DNA from 3 places in the Rhizobium sp. PAMB 3182 genome. Region 3 is predicted to be linked to each of the others. Evidence: predicted binding sites of a transcription regulator. Region 3 holds the regulator's gene; each other region holds the start of a gene.
What was found. The regulator PhoB, encoded in region 3, activates phosphate uptake and scavenging genes when phosphate is short. The targets are predictions, from matches to a motif close to TGTCATNNANCTGTCAT.
Positions count from the first base shown of each region.

Region 1: ACU5AZ_RS11390 (DUF2794 domain-containing protein) is a predicted target of PhoB. The motif match lies at 4,353-4,369, and genes of this name have one in related genera.
Region 2: ACU5AZ_RS19400 (LTA synthase family protein) is a predicted target of PhoB. The motif match lies at 2,064-2,080, and genes of this name have one in related genera.

Region 1 is NZ_CM128607.1:2,340,241-2,346,051, reverse strand. Features, by position in the region: gene acnA (aconitate hydratase AcnA) at 1-504, shown strand, start outside; gene ACU5AZ_RS11415 (SRPBCC family protein) at 638-1,171, opposite strand; gene ACU5AZ_RS11410 (ArsR/SmtB family transcription factor) at 1,168-1,536, opposite strand; gene ACU5AZ_RS11405 (GGDEF domain-containing protein) at 1,803-2,684, shown strand; gene ACU5AZ_RS11400 (cupin domain-containing protein) at 2,688-3,146, opposite strand; gene ACU5AZ_RS11395 (DUF1223 domain-containing protein) at 3,355-4,089, shown strand; gene ACU5AZ_RS11390 (DUF2794 domain-containing protein) at 4,390-4,788, shown strand; gene ACU5AZ_RS11385 (aldo/keto reductase) at 4,806-5,636, opposite strand; gene ACU5AZ_RS11380 (SixA phosphatase family protein) at 5,802-5,811, shown strand, end outside.
Region 2 is NZ_CM128607.1:4,050,300-4,056,110, reverse strand. Features, by position in the region: gene ACU5AZ_RS19410 (GGDEF domain-containing protein) at 1-93, opposite strand, end outside; gene ACU5AZ_RS19405 (NAD+ synthase) at 226-1,905, opposite strand; gene ACU5AZ_RS19400 (LTA synthase family protein) at 2,116-4,044, shown strand; gene ACU5AZ_RS19395 (DUF1003 domain-containing protein) at 4,080-4,625, shown strand; gene ACU5AZ_RS19390 (GFA family protein) at 4,632-5,042, opposite strand; gene ACU5AZ_RS19385 (class II 3-deoxy-7-phosphoheptulonate synthase) at 5,139-5,811, opposite strand, start outside.
Region 3 is NZ_CM128607.1:1,533,527-1,539,337, forward strand. Features, by position in the region: gene ACU5AZ_RS07635 (Hsp33 family molecular chaperone) at 1-185, opposite strand, end outside; gene argF (ornithine carbamoyltransferase) at 233-1,150, opposite strand; gene ACU5AZ_RS07645 (acetylornithine transaminase) at 1,180-2,379, opposite strand; gene ACU5AZ_RS07650 (GcrA family cell cycle regulator) at 2,781-3,314, shown strand; gene phoB (phosphate regulon transcriptional regulator PhoB) at 3,458-4,141, opposite strand; gene phoU (phosphate signaling complex protein PhoU) at 4,168-4,887, opposite strand; gene pstB (phosphate ABC transporter ATP-binding protein PstB) at 4,935-5,738, opposite strand; gene pstA (phosphate ABC transporter permease PstA) at 5,735-5,811, opposite strand, start outside.

The DNA of each region.
Region 1 (5,811 bases), 810 kb from region 3:
CGCAACCACATGCTCGGCCCGAACGGCAAGGAAGGTGGCTACACCATCCACTATCCGTCGAAGGAAGAGATGTCGATCTACGATGCGGCCATGAAGTACAAGGAAGAGGGCGTTCCGCTCGTCATCTTCGCCGGCGTCGAATACGGCAACGGCTCGTCGCGTGACTGGGCTGCCAAGGGCACCAACCTGCTCGGCGTCCGCGCCGTCATCGCCCAGTCCTTCGAGCGTATCCACCGCTCCAACCTCGTCGGCATGGGCATCGTGCCCTTTGTCTTCGAGGAAGGCACGACCTGGGAAAGCCTCGGCCTGAAGGGTGACGAGACCGTGTCGATCGAAGGCCTCGACGGCGTCAAGCCGCGCGAGAAGAAGATCGCCAAGGTCACCTATGGCGACGGCACGGTGAAGGATATCCCGATCATCTGCCGCATCGACACGCTCGACGAAGTCACCTACGTCAACAACGGCGGCATCCTGCAGACGGTTCTCCGCCAGCTGGCCGCATAAGACAGACGTCATCCCTCATCCCCGGGCTTGTCCCGGGGATCCAGAGAGACTAGCGAAAAACAAAACCGCCGGGTGAGAGATCACCCGGCGGTTTTTTGTTGCTTATCGCCGTCTCCATTTCCCGGGAAGTGCCTCACTTCGGAATGCGCGCCTCATACTCCTCCCTCAGCGCGAGCCAGTGATCCCAGAAGGGCTCCGGCCGGGTGTCCGAGATCCGGGCGGCGAGGATGTCGAGATGGGCGTGCCAGCCGGCGCCGATCATGACTTCGTTCTTGCGGTCCGAGATGCGCTTGTGAACGAGCGTCAGCAGCACTTTGTCGCCTTGCGGGTCGAGGTCGATCACCACCTCGCCGCGTTCGCCCCAGGCAAAGGCCAGCCGGTAGGGCGCATGCAGTTCGGTGATGCGGGTCTCCATGCTGTGCTCGTCGCCGAAATCGGCCGGACGGTTGCCCGGCGGATCGGTCAGCTCGTCGTTGCGCCAAGTCAGCTTGAAGGGCGCGCCGACCGCCATGCTCATCTCTCCGCCGGCAAGCCACTGGCGGCGCTTGTCGCTGTCGGTGAGATAGGCCCAGACCCGCTCGACGGGTCCGGGAAGCAGCCGTTCGATCTTCAGCGTCGCGGGCTCGGCCAGTGTGCCGTAGCCATCCAGGGTGAGGGTATCGGTCATTCTCTCTCTCCTTTTTCGGGATCGTTTGCCTTGCGCTGGTCTTCATCGCGCAAGAGCTGCTCGAGCATGTCGAGGCGGCCGGTCCAGAAGCGCTCGTAGACGCTGAGCCATCGGCTGGCGGAGGCGAGCGGGCCTGGATCGAGACGGCAGAGATGGACCCGCCCGCGCACCTCGCGGCGAATGAGTCCGGCATTTTCCAGCGCCTTGATGTGCTTCGACGCGGCGGCGAGCGACATGGAGAAGGGCTCCGCGAGCTGGCTCACGGTCTTCTCGCCATCGATCAGGTCGCCGAGCATCCGGCGACGCGTTGCGTCGCCAAGGGCGTGGAAGATGATATCGAGCTCAGGATCTTGTTGCTTAACCATGCGGTTGAATATACATGGCCGCAGAAAATAGTCAACCACATGGTTTAATATCAATCACAGCGCCGCCGCTGCCCTTGCCGGATGACGGCTGTGGACGAATATGCCGGATGGCGCTTGTCGTTAAAATTTCCGTTCGCTTATTAGCAATTCGGTAAATACCGGCCCCTAGTTTGGGCCGGCGACAGGGCTTGGGACAGACAATACGGGAAGGTCACTCACCGATTATGCCAGCTTTGAGTTCTGTCACGCGGATTCTTCGCAAGTCATTGACGCTGAAGATATTCGTCACCTGCTTCGCCTGCATTCACCTGCCCCTGATTGCCGCCGTCGCCTATCTCTCCTTCGGCTTTGCACTGGATACGAAAAGCATCCTCATACTGCTGACGGCCGCCACGCTCGTCGGCACGGTCTCCTGTCTCGTGATCCTCAATATCTATCTGCGTCCCCTGCGCGCCATGGCCTCGGCGCTGCGCGCCCATCAGCCCGGTGGCGCGCCCTGGAGCCCGTCATGCCCCGGCAGGGAGGACGAGATCGGCGTCCTTTCAGATGCGATCGACGCGATGACCCGGGACATGGGCGCGACGGTGAAAAGGCTCAGCCGGCAGGCATTGTCCGACGATATGACCGGCCTCGGCAATCGCCGGTGGCTGACGGAACGGCTGGAGGAGGAAATCGCCAAGGCGGGACGGAGCGGCAAGCCGCTGTCCGTCGTGCTGTTCGACCTCGACAACTTCAAATCGATCAACGATCGCCACGGGCACGACGTCGGCGACAGCGTGCTGGTTGCGACCGGCGAGGTCTTGCGCACCTGTCTGCGCAGCTTCGACATCGCGGCCCGCATCGGCGGCGAGGAATTCTGCATGGTGCTGCCAGATACACCGCTGGACGAGGGCTGGCAGATCGCCGAGCGTGTCAGGAAAGCGATGGAGAATCTCAGGCTGGAACCGCTTGCGCGCGGCGGCATCACGGCGAGTTTCGGAGTCAGCGAAACACGCGGAACCGAATGGCTGCGGGATGTCTTCAAGCGCGCCGACGAGGCGCTCTACAGCGCCAAGGCAGCCGGCCGGAACCGCACCCTGCGGGCCCGGCCGGCGGAGCAACGTTCACCCATGGCCGGGACGGACAAGGTGCAATACCCCGAAGCATGACCGCTAGGGGGTTATGGGATTTCCCGCCCGGTCGGTCAGAACTTTCCGGCCGTCCGTTTTCGTCAGCAGCCGGTCCTTGGTGGAATAATGCACGATATCATTCTGGGACCGCGTCCCAACGACAAGATAGCGCGCATCGGCGGTCGACCGGTTTTCCAGCCGGTGGCCGAGCGCAACGCCGGCCTTGAAGGTCGCAGCATCCCCGGGCCTCATGACTGTCTCCGTGTCACCCTCCAGCAGCACCACCTCGCCTTCCAGCATATAGACGAATTCATCTTCGCACTCATGCCAATGCTGGTGGGAGGATTTCGAACCCGGCGGCAGCACCTCGAGAAAGGCGCCGAACTGGGTGAGGCCCCCAGTGTCGCTGAAGAGCGCCGCCCAATAGGTGCCAAGCTCCGGATCGGAATTGGATGGGTCGGGACGCTCAACTATGGCGTCGGCCAGTCGGATGACGGGCATGGCAGCTCCTCTGTATTCTCGTGGGAACATGACTTCCCGTCGAGGCTCGCCTATCCAGCTCAGGTACGCAAGGGAGTGCGTGCCTTGGCGATCGATATTCACTCTCGCCACGCTCACCCCAAAGTGAATTCCTGTTGAAGCGCGCCTTCACTATGTTCAGGATAATCACTCGGATAGAAGAGGCGGCGCCATGCCCGCCTCACAGGGAATGAACATGAAAACGATCATGACTGCACTGACAGCGCTGCTGCTGTCGGGCGGACTGGCAAATGCCGACGGCACGCCGAAAGGCGTCGTGGAACTCTTCACCTCTCAAGGGTGCTCCTCCTGTCCGCCTGCCGACGCGGCGCTCGGCAAGCTGATCCAGCAGGGGGACATTGTCGGCCTGTCCTACCATGTCGACTACTGGAATTCGCTCGGCTGGCCCGACACGATGAGCGCACCGGCCTTTACGGCTCGCCAGTACGGCTACGCGAAGACGCTCGGCCGCAGCGGCGTCTACACGCCGCAGGCGGTCCTCAACGGACGCGACCACATCATCGGCTCCGACGTTGCCGGCATCAACGCGCGATTGACGAAGCAGCAAGCCGATGGCGACGGCATGACGGTTCCCGTCCGCGCGGCTATGAACGGCAACGAACTCGATATCGAGATCGGCAAGGGCACCGGCAAGGCCGACGTCGTGGTGGTCTACTTCAACGACAAGCGCACAGTCGACATCAAGGCCGGTGAAAACAACGGCCGGACGGTGACCTACTGGCACAGCGTGACGGACGTGCAGACCGTCGGCATGTGGAATGGCAGCGACCTGAAGATCAGCCTGCCCAAGAGCGTCTTCAAGAACGTCAAGGGCAATGGCTGCGCAGTGTTGCTGCAGGAATATGCCGAGGACGGCACGCCGAAAGCCATACGCGGCGCGACCACCGTGATGGCGAAGAACTGACCTGTCATGTCTTTGGAAAGGTTGCCACCGGTCTCCGGAAAGGAAGTGGTCCGGCCTTGGCTCATTTTGGGGCTGGGGTTGGGGGCAATGAACCAGGACCGGACCATGATTGGCGCTAGGGCGCCAGGCAACGATCACACTGTCACCCGGAAATGCGGCTGAGTTTTGACTGAAATGCGGCGCGTGCGGGATTAATGGCCCGCAACCGGCGCTACCCGGCGGAACCATCGCTCCCCTTGCATTTTGCGACATCTGGGGCAAACTGACATGACGTTGTCATGTTCATGCTGCGGGAGAGATATGACTGATTCGACAGAAAGGCCTTACCGCTCGGAGAACGTGTCGGGCACTTCGCCGATCGTTGTCGATCTCCAGGAGTACCGCAAGGCCAAGGATTCGCTGCCTGTCACGTTCCACCGCCGAGAACTCGATCTCATCCTCAGGATCTACGGCCGCATGGTCGGCGAGGGCGAATGGCGCGACTACGCGATCGATCACCTGAAGGATCGCGCGGTCTTCTCCATCTTCAAGCGATCCGGCGAAATGCCGCTTTACCGCGTCGAGAAGAACCCCAAGCTTGCAACAAAACAGGGCGCATATTCGGTGATCAACACCGACGGCCGCATCCTCAAACGCGGCCATGAATTGCAGCAGGTCCTCAAGGTGTTCGACAAGGTCCTGAAGCTCGTGGACAAGTAGCCGCCGTCTCCGGCAGATCAGAACGTCGCGGTCACCGGATCGGGCCCGATCCGCGCGGAAGCCGAATCGAGACCGTCCAGCGTCGCCATGTCGTCGGCATCCAGCGAGAAGTCGAAGACCCGGAAGTTTTCCGCGATTCGATCCGGATTGACCGACTTGGGGATGACGACCAGTCCGTTCTCGATATGCCAGCGGATGATGATCTGCGCCGGCGTACGGCCGTGCTTCTTGGCGATGCCGGCGATCGTGTCGTTCGACAGCAGCTTGCCCTGACCCAGCGGGCTCCAGGATTCGGTCGCTATACCGAGGGCGGAGTGCACATTGCGCAGCGCACGCTGCTGGAAATCCGGGTGCAGCTCGACCTGGTTCAGCACCGGGGTGACACCGGTTTCCGAAATGATCTGCTTCAGATGCTCGGCACCGAAATTGGAAACGCCGATCGAACGGACGCGGCCTTCCTCCTTCAGCTTGACGAAGGCCTTCCAGCTGTCACCGAAGAGACCGCGATGCGGCGACGGCCAGTGGATGAGATAAAGGTCGACATAGTCCGTCCCGAGCCGCTTCAGGCTTTCGTCGAAGGCCTTCATAGTCGAATCATAGCCCTGGCGGTCGTTCCAGAGCTTGGTCGTCAGGAAGATCTCGGAACGGTCAACGCCCGAAGTCCGGATGCCCTCGCCGACGCCGCGCTCGTTCTCATAGACCGCCGCCGTATCGACATGGCGATAACCCGCCCCTATCGCCGCACGAACCGCAGGCGCCGCGGTCTCGTCCGGTGTCTGCCAGACGCCGAGGCCCACCTGCGGAATGGAATTGCCATCGTTGAGCGCGATTGTTGGTTGACTGCTCATGCTGATCCTCCAGATTGTCTCTTGAGTTTTCCACCGGATCGGCGGCACCGGCAGTCGGAATGACGCCGGCAAGGAATTCAAGTCGACCCTATACCTAGGGCAAGACATGAATTTGATAACCCCTGCCGCACATCCTTCGGGCCGAGCCCAAGAGAGAGGTATGATATGCCACGTC
Region 2 (5,811 bases), 1.7 Mb from region 3:
CGCAGCCGCAAAGACACCCGCGATGACGGCACAGGCGAGATAGATGACCGGCACCATCCGGCTGCCCATCACGCTGGCACTTCGATACTGCATACTTGCCCCCTAGGCCACGTCCGGCGGAGGGAACATCATGCCCAACCACCTGATTGTGGAGCAAACGTTAGCATGCAAGCAGCAACGAACGCTTAAACTGCAGAGTAAACAAACGCTAAAAGCACTACGAAATCAGCGGTCGCGGAACCGGTTGGTGATCGGATAGCGGCGGTCGCGGCCGAAGTTCTTCTTGGTGATCTTGACACCCGGGGCGGACTGCCGGCGCTTGTATTCGGCAATGTAGAGCAGATGCTCGACCCGATGCACGGTCGCCGCATCATGGCCACGCGCGACGATATCCTCGACCGACATCTCGCCCTCGACGAGGCATTCGAGAATGTCGTCGAGCACCGGATAAGGCGGCAACGAGTCCTGGTCCGTCTGGTCCGGCCGAAGCTCGGCGGACGGCGCCTTGTCGATGATGTTCTGCGGAATGACCTCGCCGGACGGTCCGAGGGCACCCGGCGGCACGTGCGCGTTGCGCCAGCGCGACAGCGCATAGACCTGCATCTTGTAGAGGTCCTTGATCGGATTGAACCCGCCGTTCATGTCGCCGTAGAGCGTGCAGTAGCCGACCGACATTTCCGACTTGTTGCCGGTCGTCACGACCATCGAGCCGAACTTGTTGGAGATCGCCATCAGGATCGTGCCGCGCGTGCGGCTCTGCAGGTTCTCCTCGGTGATTCCGGCTTCGGTGTCCTCGAAGAGTTCGGAGAGCGCGGAGGTGAAACCTGTCACCGGCTCCTCGATCGGCACCGTGTCATAGCGGCAGCCGAGCGCCAGCGCGCAGGCGGCCGCGTCTTTCAGCGAGTCCTGCGAGGTGTATCGATATGGCATCATCACGCAGCGCACACGCTCTTCGCCGAGCGCATCGACGGCGATTGCCGCACAGATGGCCGAATCGATGCCGCCGGACAGGCCGAGGACGACGTTGCGGAAACCGTTCTTGTTCACATAGTCGCGGAAACCCAGCATGCAGGCACGGTAATCCGCCTCCTCCGGCTCCGGTATCTTGGACATCGGCCCGCCATCGCAGCGCCAGCCGTCCTCGCCAAGTCGCCAGGTGGTGACGGCGAGCGTTTCCTCGAACTGGCTCATCTGGAAGGCGAGCGTCTTGTCGGCGTTGAAGGCAAAGGAAGCGCCGTCGAATACGAGCTCGTCCTGGCCGCCAACCTGGTTCGCGTAGACAAGCGGCAAGCCGCTTTCGATCACCTGACGCAGCGCCACCTGGTGGCGGACGTCCAGCTTCTCGCGGTAATAGGGCGAGCCGTTGGGCACGAGCAGAATGTCGGCGCCAGCCTCGGCCAGCGTTTCGCAAACGCCCGCATCGTTCCAGATTTCCTCGCAGATCGGAATGCCGATGCGCACGCCCCGGAAATTGTAAGGCCCGGTGATGCTGCCTTCGGTGAAGACGCGCTTCTCGTCGAACTCGCCGTAGTTCGGCAGGTCGATCTTGTCGCGCACGGCAACGATCCTGCCACCGTCAAGAAGGGCTACCGAATTGTGCCGGCCCTTTTCACCTTGGCGCGGGAAGCCGATGACGACGCCCGGACCGCCATCGGCCGTGTCGGCCGCCAGCTCCTCAACCGCCTTCAGGCAGACCTTCAGGAACGCCGGTTTCAGCACCAGATCCTCGGGCGGATAGCCGGAGATGAAAAGCTCCGTCAAGAGCAGAAGGTCCGCGCCCTGCGCCGCCGCGTCGGCACGGGCGGCACGGGCTTTTTGCAGGTTGCCGGCAATGTCGCCAAGCGTGGGATTGCCTTGCGCAATCGCAATTCGAATGAGCTTTGGATCGGGCGTTTCTGTCGTCATGAGCGACGTTTAGCGCGACTTGCGCCGACCTGCAACGCGAGATCACCGGGTGCTTCGCATTTGCCGGTTTTGCCTGCTGTCCGAGCGGCAACGCAACAGAATTGCCACGCACGAAATATTTCATTCATGCTCGGTTCAGGCGCCCTTCTGTAAGTATCATGACAGTCGTATGACGCTTGCATGAAACTTTTGTGAAATCTGGAGATTTCCTTGGCCTATTTCATATCCGGTGCACCTGCCCAGAATGCTTATCTTGACGCAGGCGGCACCGCTACCCGCCGCGGTCATCAGGCAACGGTTTTTGCATCGGCCCTGCTCGCGACACTGTTCCTGTCTTTCCTGACGGTCTTCGTCGTCGAATGGATCTCGCGCGGATCGCTGCCGGAAGCACTCTCCTATTTCGCAACCTTCGCCCAGCCGTCCTGGACCACCGTTGGCGTCGTCTTTCTTGCCTATCTGGCCGGTGACGCGCTGCTCGGCCGCGAGCACAAGGCTATCCTGATCTTCGCGCCTCTGCTGGTCGGCATGGCGGTCGTCAACTCGCAGAAGCAGCTCTATCTGTCCGATCCCTTCTACCCGTCCGACATGCTGTTCGGCCGGCAGATCATGGAACTGATGCCTGCTCTCGTCAGCGACCGGCCGCTCACCGCAATCCTGCTTGCCGTGGGCACGATCGTCGTCGCCGCAGCGGTCATCGGCTCTTGGATTTTCGCCTGGCGCACCTTTCCGCGGCTTTCGGCTCGCCAGCGCATCCTGCGGCTTGCCGTCGCCCTGCCGCTGATCGCGGGCTTTGCCCACATGATGGACTACTCGAAGTTCTTCTGGCTGCGCGACCGCCTGCAGGCCGTGCCGATGATGTGGGACCAGAAGGAGAACTACAAGCACAACGGTTTCATCCTTGCTTTCCTCTTCAACGTGCCGATGGCCCACGTCGCCGCGCCCGCCGGCTACGGCCCGGATGCGATCGGTGCGATCCAGAAGGAGCCTGTGGGCCTCGCCGTGCCGGCCAACTACCGTCAAAAGCCTGACGTCATCGTGCTGATGAGTGAATCCTTCTGGGATCCGACCCGGCTGCCGAATGTGAAGCTCTCGCCCGATCCGATGCCCTTCATCCGTTCGATCCAGGGAGGACACGTCTTCTCGCCGGAATTCGGCGGCATGACGCCGAACATCGAGTTCGAGGCGCTGACCGGCTTCTCCAACGCCTTCCTGCCGTGGGGCAGCATTCCCTACCAGCAGTATGTCCGCCGCCCCCTGCCCTCGCTCGCGACCTTCTTCAAGAGCGAAGGCTACACAACGCGCGCCATCCATCCCTTCCAGGAATGGTTCTGGAACCGCTCGAACGTCTACAAGGACTTCGGCTTCGACGAGTTCATGTCCGAGGACAAGATGCCGCCGATGGAAAAGCGCGGGATCTTCGCCTCCGACGAGTCGCTGATGAAGGAAATCATGCGCGAAGCCGACGAGGTCGAAGAACCCTTCTTCTTCTTCGCCGTCACCCTGCAGGGCCATGGCCCGTATGAGCCGCACCGCTACAAGGTCAACACGATCTCCGTCGATGGCAACATTCCGGAAGACGACCGCGAGCGCATCGCCACCTATGCCCAGGGAGTCAAGGAAGCCGACGACAGCCTCAAGCGTCTGACGGAATGGGCAAAGACGCGCGATCGCGAGACGATCATCGTCCTCTTCGGCGACCATCTGCCGCCGCTCGGAACCGCCTATGTCAGCGGTGGCTACATGGAGCAGCAGACAGCCCTGCGCCGCGCCCCCGCCGACCAGATGAAACGGGAACACGAAACGCCGCTGCTGATCTGGTCGAGCAAGACCGGGCCGGTCAAGGACATCGGCACGATCAGCCCAGCATTGCTGCCCTATCGCATCCTCAAGCTCGCCGGCATGGAACATCCCTACTACACCGGTTTCCTTGGCGACGTGTCCAAGCACTACGACATCCTCGACCGCTATATGCTGGAACAGGCCTCCGGCAAGGATGTCTCCGGCTGGCAGCAGAAGAAGGGCGTGGCGCCGTTGATCCGCGATTACCGCTTCCTCCAGCATGACATAATGTTTGGCAAAGAATACGGTTTGAAGCGGTTCTTCCCCGAAAGGGGCGGTGCTATAGATATCGGCACCTGATCCACCGCGCCCATCGGCCATAGACGGTTGACACCATGAAACCGATCGACCTTGCCCAGAAACTGTTCGGCAAATCGCATGAGCAACTCGGCGAAACCGAACGACGGGTGCTCAAGCACATCAGCGAGCGTCGCACGCTTTCGACTGACACGAACGAAGCGTTCGACGCCGACAAGACCTTCGGCGAGCGGCTTGCCGACAACATTGCCACCTTCGGCGGCTCGTGGAGCTTCATCATCAGCTTCGGCGTCTTCATGGCCTTCTGGGTCATCGCCAACACCATCCTGCTCACCCGTGACGTCTTCGACCCCTACCCCTTCGTCTTCCTCAATCTGGTGCTCTCCATGCTGGCGGCCCTCCAGGCGCCGATCATCATGATGTCGCAGAACAGGCAGGCGGCCCGCGACCGTTTCGAGGCCGCAAAGGACTACGAGGTCAACCTGAAGGCCGAGCTGGAAGTGCTCGCCCTGCACCAGAAGATCGACATGCAGGTGCTCGGCGAGATCGCAAGGCTGCGCGAGGACGTCGCCCGCCTCACCCAGGCGCTCGACCGACGATCTGACGACGCGACCTTGCAGTAAGGAATATCACCCGGCGCTCGAGCCGGGAAACTGCGGCAGGCCGTCCTTGATCTCGTAATAGTCGCCCTTGTCGGCGCAATAGATGTGCCGCGTCAGAACGAGCGACGTCGGCAGCTCGAATACGCCGGCGCCGACCGACGTATAATCCCGACCTTCCCTCTTCCAGAACAGGAACGAGCCGCACACGCGGCAGAAGCCGCGGAGAATACCGGGTGTCGCGGAATACCAGGTCACGCCGTCCGCGCCATCAATCTCCAGTTCCTCGTCAGACACATTGATCGACGCCCAGAAGTGGCCCGACTGACGGCGGCACTGGCTGCAGTGGCAGGCGACGACCTTGCTGAGTTCGCCGTGCGCGCGAAACCGCACCGCGCCGCAAAGGCATCCGCCCGAATGGATCTGAAAGTCTGTCGACATTGCCGTAGTCTCCCCGCAAATGATGAAGGGCCAGCATCGCTGCCGGCCCTTCGAATGCAAGTTCAATCGACTGAAACGATCGATCAGCGCCGCTGATCAGCCGTTGACGACCATGCGCTTCTCGTCATGGGCTTCCTTCATGCGCTCGGCGAGAAGGAAGGCGAGCTCGAGAGCCTGGTCGGCGTTGAGACGCGGGTCGCAATGCGTGTGGTAACGGTCGGCGAGATCGTCGCCAGTCAGCGCGCGCGCACCGCCGGTGCATTCCGTTACGTTCTTGCCCGTCATTTCGAAATGGACACCACCCGGGTGGGTGCCTTCCGAACGGTGGATCTGGAAGAAGCTTTCGACTTCCGACAGGACGCGTTCGAACGGACGGGTCTTGTAGCCGTTGAGCGTGATCGTGTTGCCGTGCATCGGATCGCAGGACCAGACGACCTTGCGGCCTTCCTTTTCGACGGCGCGGATGAGGCGCGGCAGATTGTCGGCGACCTTGTCGTGGCCGAAGCGGCAGATCAGCGTCAGGCGGCCGGCCTCGTTGGCCGGGTTCAGGATGTCGATCAGCTCGATCAGTCCGTCGGCGGTCATCGACGGGCCGCACTTCAGGCCGATCGGGTTCTTGATGCCGCGGCAGAACTCGACATGCGCATGGTCGGGCTGACGGGTGCGGTCGCCGATCCAGATCATGTGGCCGGAGGTCGCGTACCAGTCGCCAGAGGTGGAATCGACGCGGGTCAGCGCCTGTTCGTAGCCGAGCAGCAGTGCCTCATGG
Region 3 (5,811 bases):
GTGATGACTTCCGCCAGAAGCCGGGCAACCGGCACGGGGTAGTCATGGCGGCCCAGAATGGCGTCGAGCATCGGGCCGAGCTGGACGGCGCGACCGCGAACGTCGAGCCCTTCCACCTGGAAAGGCACGACGTGATCATCACCGGCGAATCCGAATTCGCCGAGCTTGGTGGTTTCTTCCGCCATGGCGGATACTCCTTAAGTTTCGGCGCGCGAAACGAGGCGGCGCCGTATCAGATGGCCCCGAGGCACCAGGCCAGAATGGACTTCTGCGCATGCAGGCGGTTTTCCGCCTCATCAAAGACAACAGACTGCGGTCCGTCGATCACGTCGTCGGTCACTTCCTCGCCGCGATGCGCCGGCAGGCAATGCATGAACAACGCATCGTCCTTCGCCCGGCCCATCAGCTGCTTGTTGACCTGGAAGGGCTGGAAAATGTTGTGGCCGCGCGCCTTGTGCTCCTGGTTCATCGAGACCCAGGTGTCGGTGACGACGCAGTCGGCCCCCGACACGGCCTTCTCGGCGTCGTGGCAGAGCATGATTTCAGCGCCTTCATTGCGCGCCCAGTTCAGGAACTTGTCGTGCGGCTCGGATCCCAGCGGCACGGCCATGTTCATGCGGTAGCCGAAGCGGGCCGCACCTTCCACGAAGGAATGCAGCACGTTGTTGCCGTCGCCGGTCCAGGCGATGGTCTTGCCGGCGACCGGCCCCTTGTGCTCCTCGAAGGTGAGCAGGTCGGCCATGATCTGGCAGGGATGCGTGTCGTCCGTCAGGCCGTTGATCACCGGCACCGTCGCATGCTCGGCAAGCTCGAGCAGGCGCTTGTGGTCGGTGGTGCGGATCATGATGGCGTCGACATAGCGCGACAGCACCTTGGCCGTGTCGCCGATCGTCTCGGCGCGGCCGAGCTGCATTTCGGTTCCCGACAGGAAGAGCGTCTCGCCGCCGAGCTGGCGCATGCCGACATCGAAGGAGACGCGCGTGCGAGTGGACGGCTTTTCGAAGATCATCGCCAGCATCTTGCCGGCAAGCGGCTTGTCAGCCGTTCCGTCCTTCGTCGCCACCTTGCGCGTGCGTGCGTCGTTCAGAATACCCCTGAGTTCCTCCGAGGAGACCGCGGAAAGATCGAGAAAATGCTTGGGAGCTGCCATGATAACCTGTCAGAATTCGCTTGGCCGCCTCAGGCGGACTTCTTGATATGAGCGGAATGAAGCGCCTCGGCGGCACGCTCGATGCGCGCCAGTCCTTCGCGGGCTTCTTCCGCGCTGACGATAAGCGGCGGCAGCAGGCGCACGACGTTGTCGCCCGCAAGCACGCCGAGAACATGCTGCTCGCGCATTGCAGCAAGCAGCTCCGCGGACGGGATCTTTGCCTTGATGCCAAGCATCAGGCCTTCGCCGCGGAAATCCTCGATGACATCGGGATAGCGATCCTTCAGGGAAGCGAGCCCCTGGCGGAAGACGAGTGCCACGTCGCGCACATGCTCCAGGAAGCCATCGGCGAGGATGACGTCCAGGACGGCATTGCCGACGGCCATGGCCAGCGGGTTGCCGCCATAGGTCGAGCCATGCGTGCCCGCGACCATGCCTGACGCGGCTTCCGCCGTCGCAAGGCAGGCGCCGAACGGAAAGCCGCCGCCGATACCCTTGGCGATCGCCATGATGTCCGGCGTGATGCCGGCCCACTCGTAGGCGAAGAGCTTGCCGGTGCGGCCGACGCCGGTCTGCACCTCGTCAAAAATCAGCAGCAGGTCGTGCTCGTCGCAGATAGCGCGCAAAGCCTGCAGGAATTCCTTGGACGCCGGCCGGACACCGCCCTCGCCCTGTACGGGCTCGACGAGAATGGCCGCGGTCGCGTCCGTGATCGCGGCCTTGACGGCATCGAGATCGCCGAAAGGAACCTGGTCGAAGCCGGGCGCCTTCGGGCCAAAGCCTTCGAGATATTTCGCGTTACCGCCAGCCGCGATCGTGCCGAGCGTACGGCCGTGGAACGCGCCCTCGAAGGTGATGATATGGAACTTGTCCGGATGTCCGTTGGCATACTGGTAGCGCCGGGCCGTCTTGATCGCGCATTCCAGCGCCTCGGCGCCCGAATTGGTGAAGAACACCTTGTCCGCGAAGGTCGCGGCGGAGAGGCGCGCGGCCATCTTTTCCTGGCCGGGGTTCTCGTAGACGTTCGACAGGTGCCAGACCTTGCCGGCCTGCGTCGTCAGCGCCTCGACCAGATGCGGATGCGCATGGCCAAGCGAATTCACGGCAACGCCGGCGGCGAAGTCGATATAGCGCTGGCCGTCCTCGGTGACGAGCCAGATCCCCTCGCCTCGCTCGAAGCGCAGAGGTGCTCTTGCATAGGTATCGTAGAGCGGACCGTTCTGAGCCATGGCGCTGACCTTTCCTGGGCTTTGTTGGCTGGGCACAAATAAAAAAGACCGCCTTTTGGGCGGTTGCCGCACTATCATCATATAGGTCGCCGATGTCAACAAATCACCTGTAAAATCAGGCGATCGCGGCGCCCGCATCAAATTCGAAGGATGGCCTCGCATCCATCGCCAGGCAAAAAAGTGAAAAGAAGCAAGTTGGGGAAAACTGCGAAATCGAATCACGATGATTCCGGCGACTCTTGTCACGGAGTCAGGCTGGCACTAGGTTAAACGTGCATTAAGAATTTGCGCTTGGCGGAAAAAAGTCACCCGGCAGTACAAGAGGCGTACTCCGTCCCGGAGGAATTCGGGACACGGTGAAGGATTCTGCCATGCATTGGACTGCAGGCGGAGAAGACCCAATGAATTGGACAGACGAACGCGTTGAAAAGCTTAAGAAATTGTGGGCGGATGGGCTGAGCGCCAGCCAGATCGCCGCACAACTCGGTGGCGTCAGCCGCAATGCCGTCATCGGCAAGGTTCACCGTCTCAATCTTCCCGGACGGGCCAAGTCCGGCGGCGCATCCTCGGCAGCGCGCACGGTCAAGAGAGCCGTCACCGCCCCGAAGGCTCCGAACTACGCGGCCCGCGTCACGACCCGCACCGTCACCCGTACGGCCGGCGCCACGGCACTGAAGGAAGAGGTCGAGATCAACGCGATCCAGGAACTCCGATACGTTCCTGCCTCGAACGTCGTCGTGCCGATCTCCCGCCGCTTGGCCCTGACCGAACTGACCGAGCGCACCTGCAAATGGCCGGTCGGCGATCCGCTGCAGGACGACTTCCACTTCTGCGGCTGCGAGTCCCCGGACACATCTCCCTACTGCAACTATCACGCCCGCCTCGCCTACCAGCCGACCAGCAGCGACCGTCGTCGCGCGGCGGCCGCGAACTGATTGCTGCGGCGTCAATCGACTGATCATGATGAACGGGCCTTCGGGGCCCGTTTTTCGTTTCCGCATCCGCACTTCGGCCAAATGAAAAACCCCGCCGGCAATGGGCGGGGCTTTAAATTTCCGGAGCGCGGACTGGTCGAAGCTCAGACTTCCATGGAATAGCCGGCACCGCGAACGGTGCGGATGACGTCCTGCATGTTGGAGAAGTTCAGCGCCTTGCGCAGACGTCCGACGTGCACGTCGACCGTGCGCTCGTCGACATAGATATCGTGGCCCCAGACCCCATCCAGCAGCTGCGAGCGCGAGAACACGCGGCCCGGAGAGGCCATCAGGAACTCCAGAAGCCGGAACTCGGTCGGGCCGAGGCGGACCTCGCGGCTCTTGCGGTGGACGCGATGCGTTTCCCGGTCGAGCTCGATGTCGCCGCAGCGAAGGACGGCGGAGAGAACTTCCGGATGCGCGCGCCGCAGCATGGCGCGGACGCGGGCCATCAGTTCAGGCATCGAGAACGGCTTGACGACATAGTCGTCGGCGCCGGTCGAAAGACCGCGGACGCGTTCGCTTTCCTCGCCACGTGCCGTCAGCATGATGATCGGCAGGCGCTCCGTTTCCGGGCGCATGCGCAGGCGACGGCAAAGCTCGATGCCGGGAACGCCCGGCAGCATCCAGTCGAGAAGCAGAAGGTCGGGCACGCGCTCCTTGAGGCGTATTTCCGCCTCGTCGCCGCGCATGATCGCCTCGACCTCGTAGCCCTCGGATTCCAGATTGTAGCGAAGAAGCTCGCTCAGAGCTTCCTCGTCTTCAACAACCGCTATTTTCGGGACCATTCACGGTTCTCCAACTTATCGAGCCGTCACTCGGACGTCACGCCCATGGTGGACGTGTTGTCGTCCTTCGGACGCTCGCCTTCCGGCTGGCTGCCGGTCGTCATGTAGTAGATCGTTTCGGCGATGTTCGTCGCGTGATCGCCGATGCGCTCGATGTTCTTGGCGCAGAAGAGAAGATGCGTGCAGGTGGTGATGTTGCGCGGATCTTCCATCATGTAGGTCAAGAGTTCGCGAAACAGCGAGGTGTGGATCGCATCAATCTCCTCGTCGCGGTCGCGGATCGACTTGGCCTTTTCCGCCGAGCGGCTGGTATAGACGTCAAGCACTTCCTTGAGCTGCACCGAGGCAAGCTCGGACAGATGCTCGAGACCGCGGGCGAGCTTGCGCGGAACACCCGTGCCCTGCACGGCGATGACGCGCTTGCCGATGTTCTTCGCCAGGTCGCCGACGCGCTCGAGGTCGGCCGCGATGCGGATCGAACCCATGATTTCGCGCAGGTCGGCCGCAACCGGCTGACGACGGGCGATCGTGACGACGGCGGCGTCGCCGATTTCGCGCTCGCCAACGTCGAGGACGACGTCGTCGGAGATCAGCTTCTGGGCAAGTGCCAGGTCGCCGGTGACCAGCGCCTGCACGGATTCGCTGACCATCTGCTCGGCGAGACCACCCATTTCGGAGATCCGGCGCTGCAGGAACTTCAATTCATCGTCGTAGGCCGACATGAGATGCTGTTGTGTCGAGGGCATTTTGGTGTTCCCTGATATCTTGAGGCAGGCTTCAGCGCGGCTGCGGCTCAGCCGAAGCGACCGGTGACGTAGTCCTGCGTGCGGCTTTCCTTCGGAGACGTGAAGATCTTCGCGGTCTCGTCGAATTCAACCAGCTCGCCGAGATACATGAAGGCGGTCTGGCGCGAGACGCGGGCAGCCTGCTGCATGTTGTGCGTGACGATGACGATGGTGTAGTCGGCGCGCAACTCGTCGATCAGTTCCTCGATCTTGGCGGTCGAGAGCGGGTCGAGAGCGGAGGCCGGTTCGTCGAGCAGGATGATCTCCGGCTTGACGGCAACGGTGCGGGCGATGCAGAGGCGCTGCTGCTGGCCGCCGGACAGGCTGAGGCCGCTGGCATGCAGCTTATCCTTCACCTCGTTCCACAGGGCGGCGCGGGTCAGGGCAGCTTCCACCCGTTCGTCCATCTCGCTCTTGTTGAGATTCTCGTACAGGCGGATGCCGAAGGAGATGTTCTCGTAGATCGACATCGGGAACGGGGTCGGCTTCTGGAACACCATGCCGACCTTGGTGCGCAGCAGGTTCAGGTCCTTCGACTTGTCGAGAATGTTCTCGCCGTCGATCAGCACTTCGCCCTCGGCGCGCTGCTTCGGATAAAGCTCGTAGATCCGGTTCAGGACGCGCAGCAGGGTCGACTTGCCACAGCCCGACGGACCGATGAAGGCCGTGACGCTGCGCTCCGGCAGGGACAGGCTGATGTCCTTCAGGGCCTTGCTGTTGCCATAGTAGAAGTTGAGATTCTTGATCTCGATCTTCGTCTTTTCGGCGGCCTTCTGTGGCGCGACTTTGTCTAGGGAAAGCATCTGGCTCATCTGTCCTCTCTGCGTCCGGTCAGGCTACGGGAAATTACGCTCAAACCCAAGACGGTCATGGTTATGATCAATG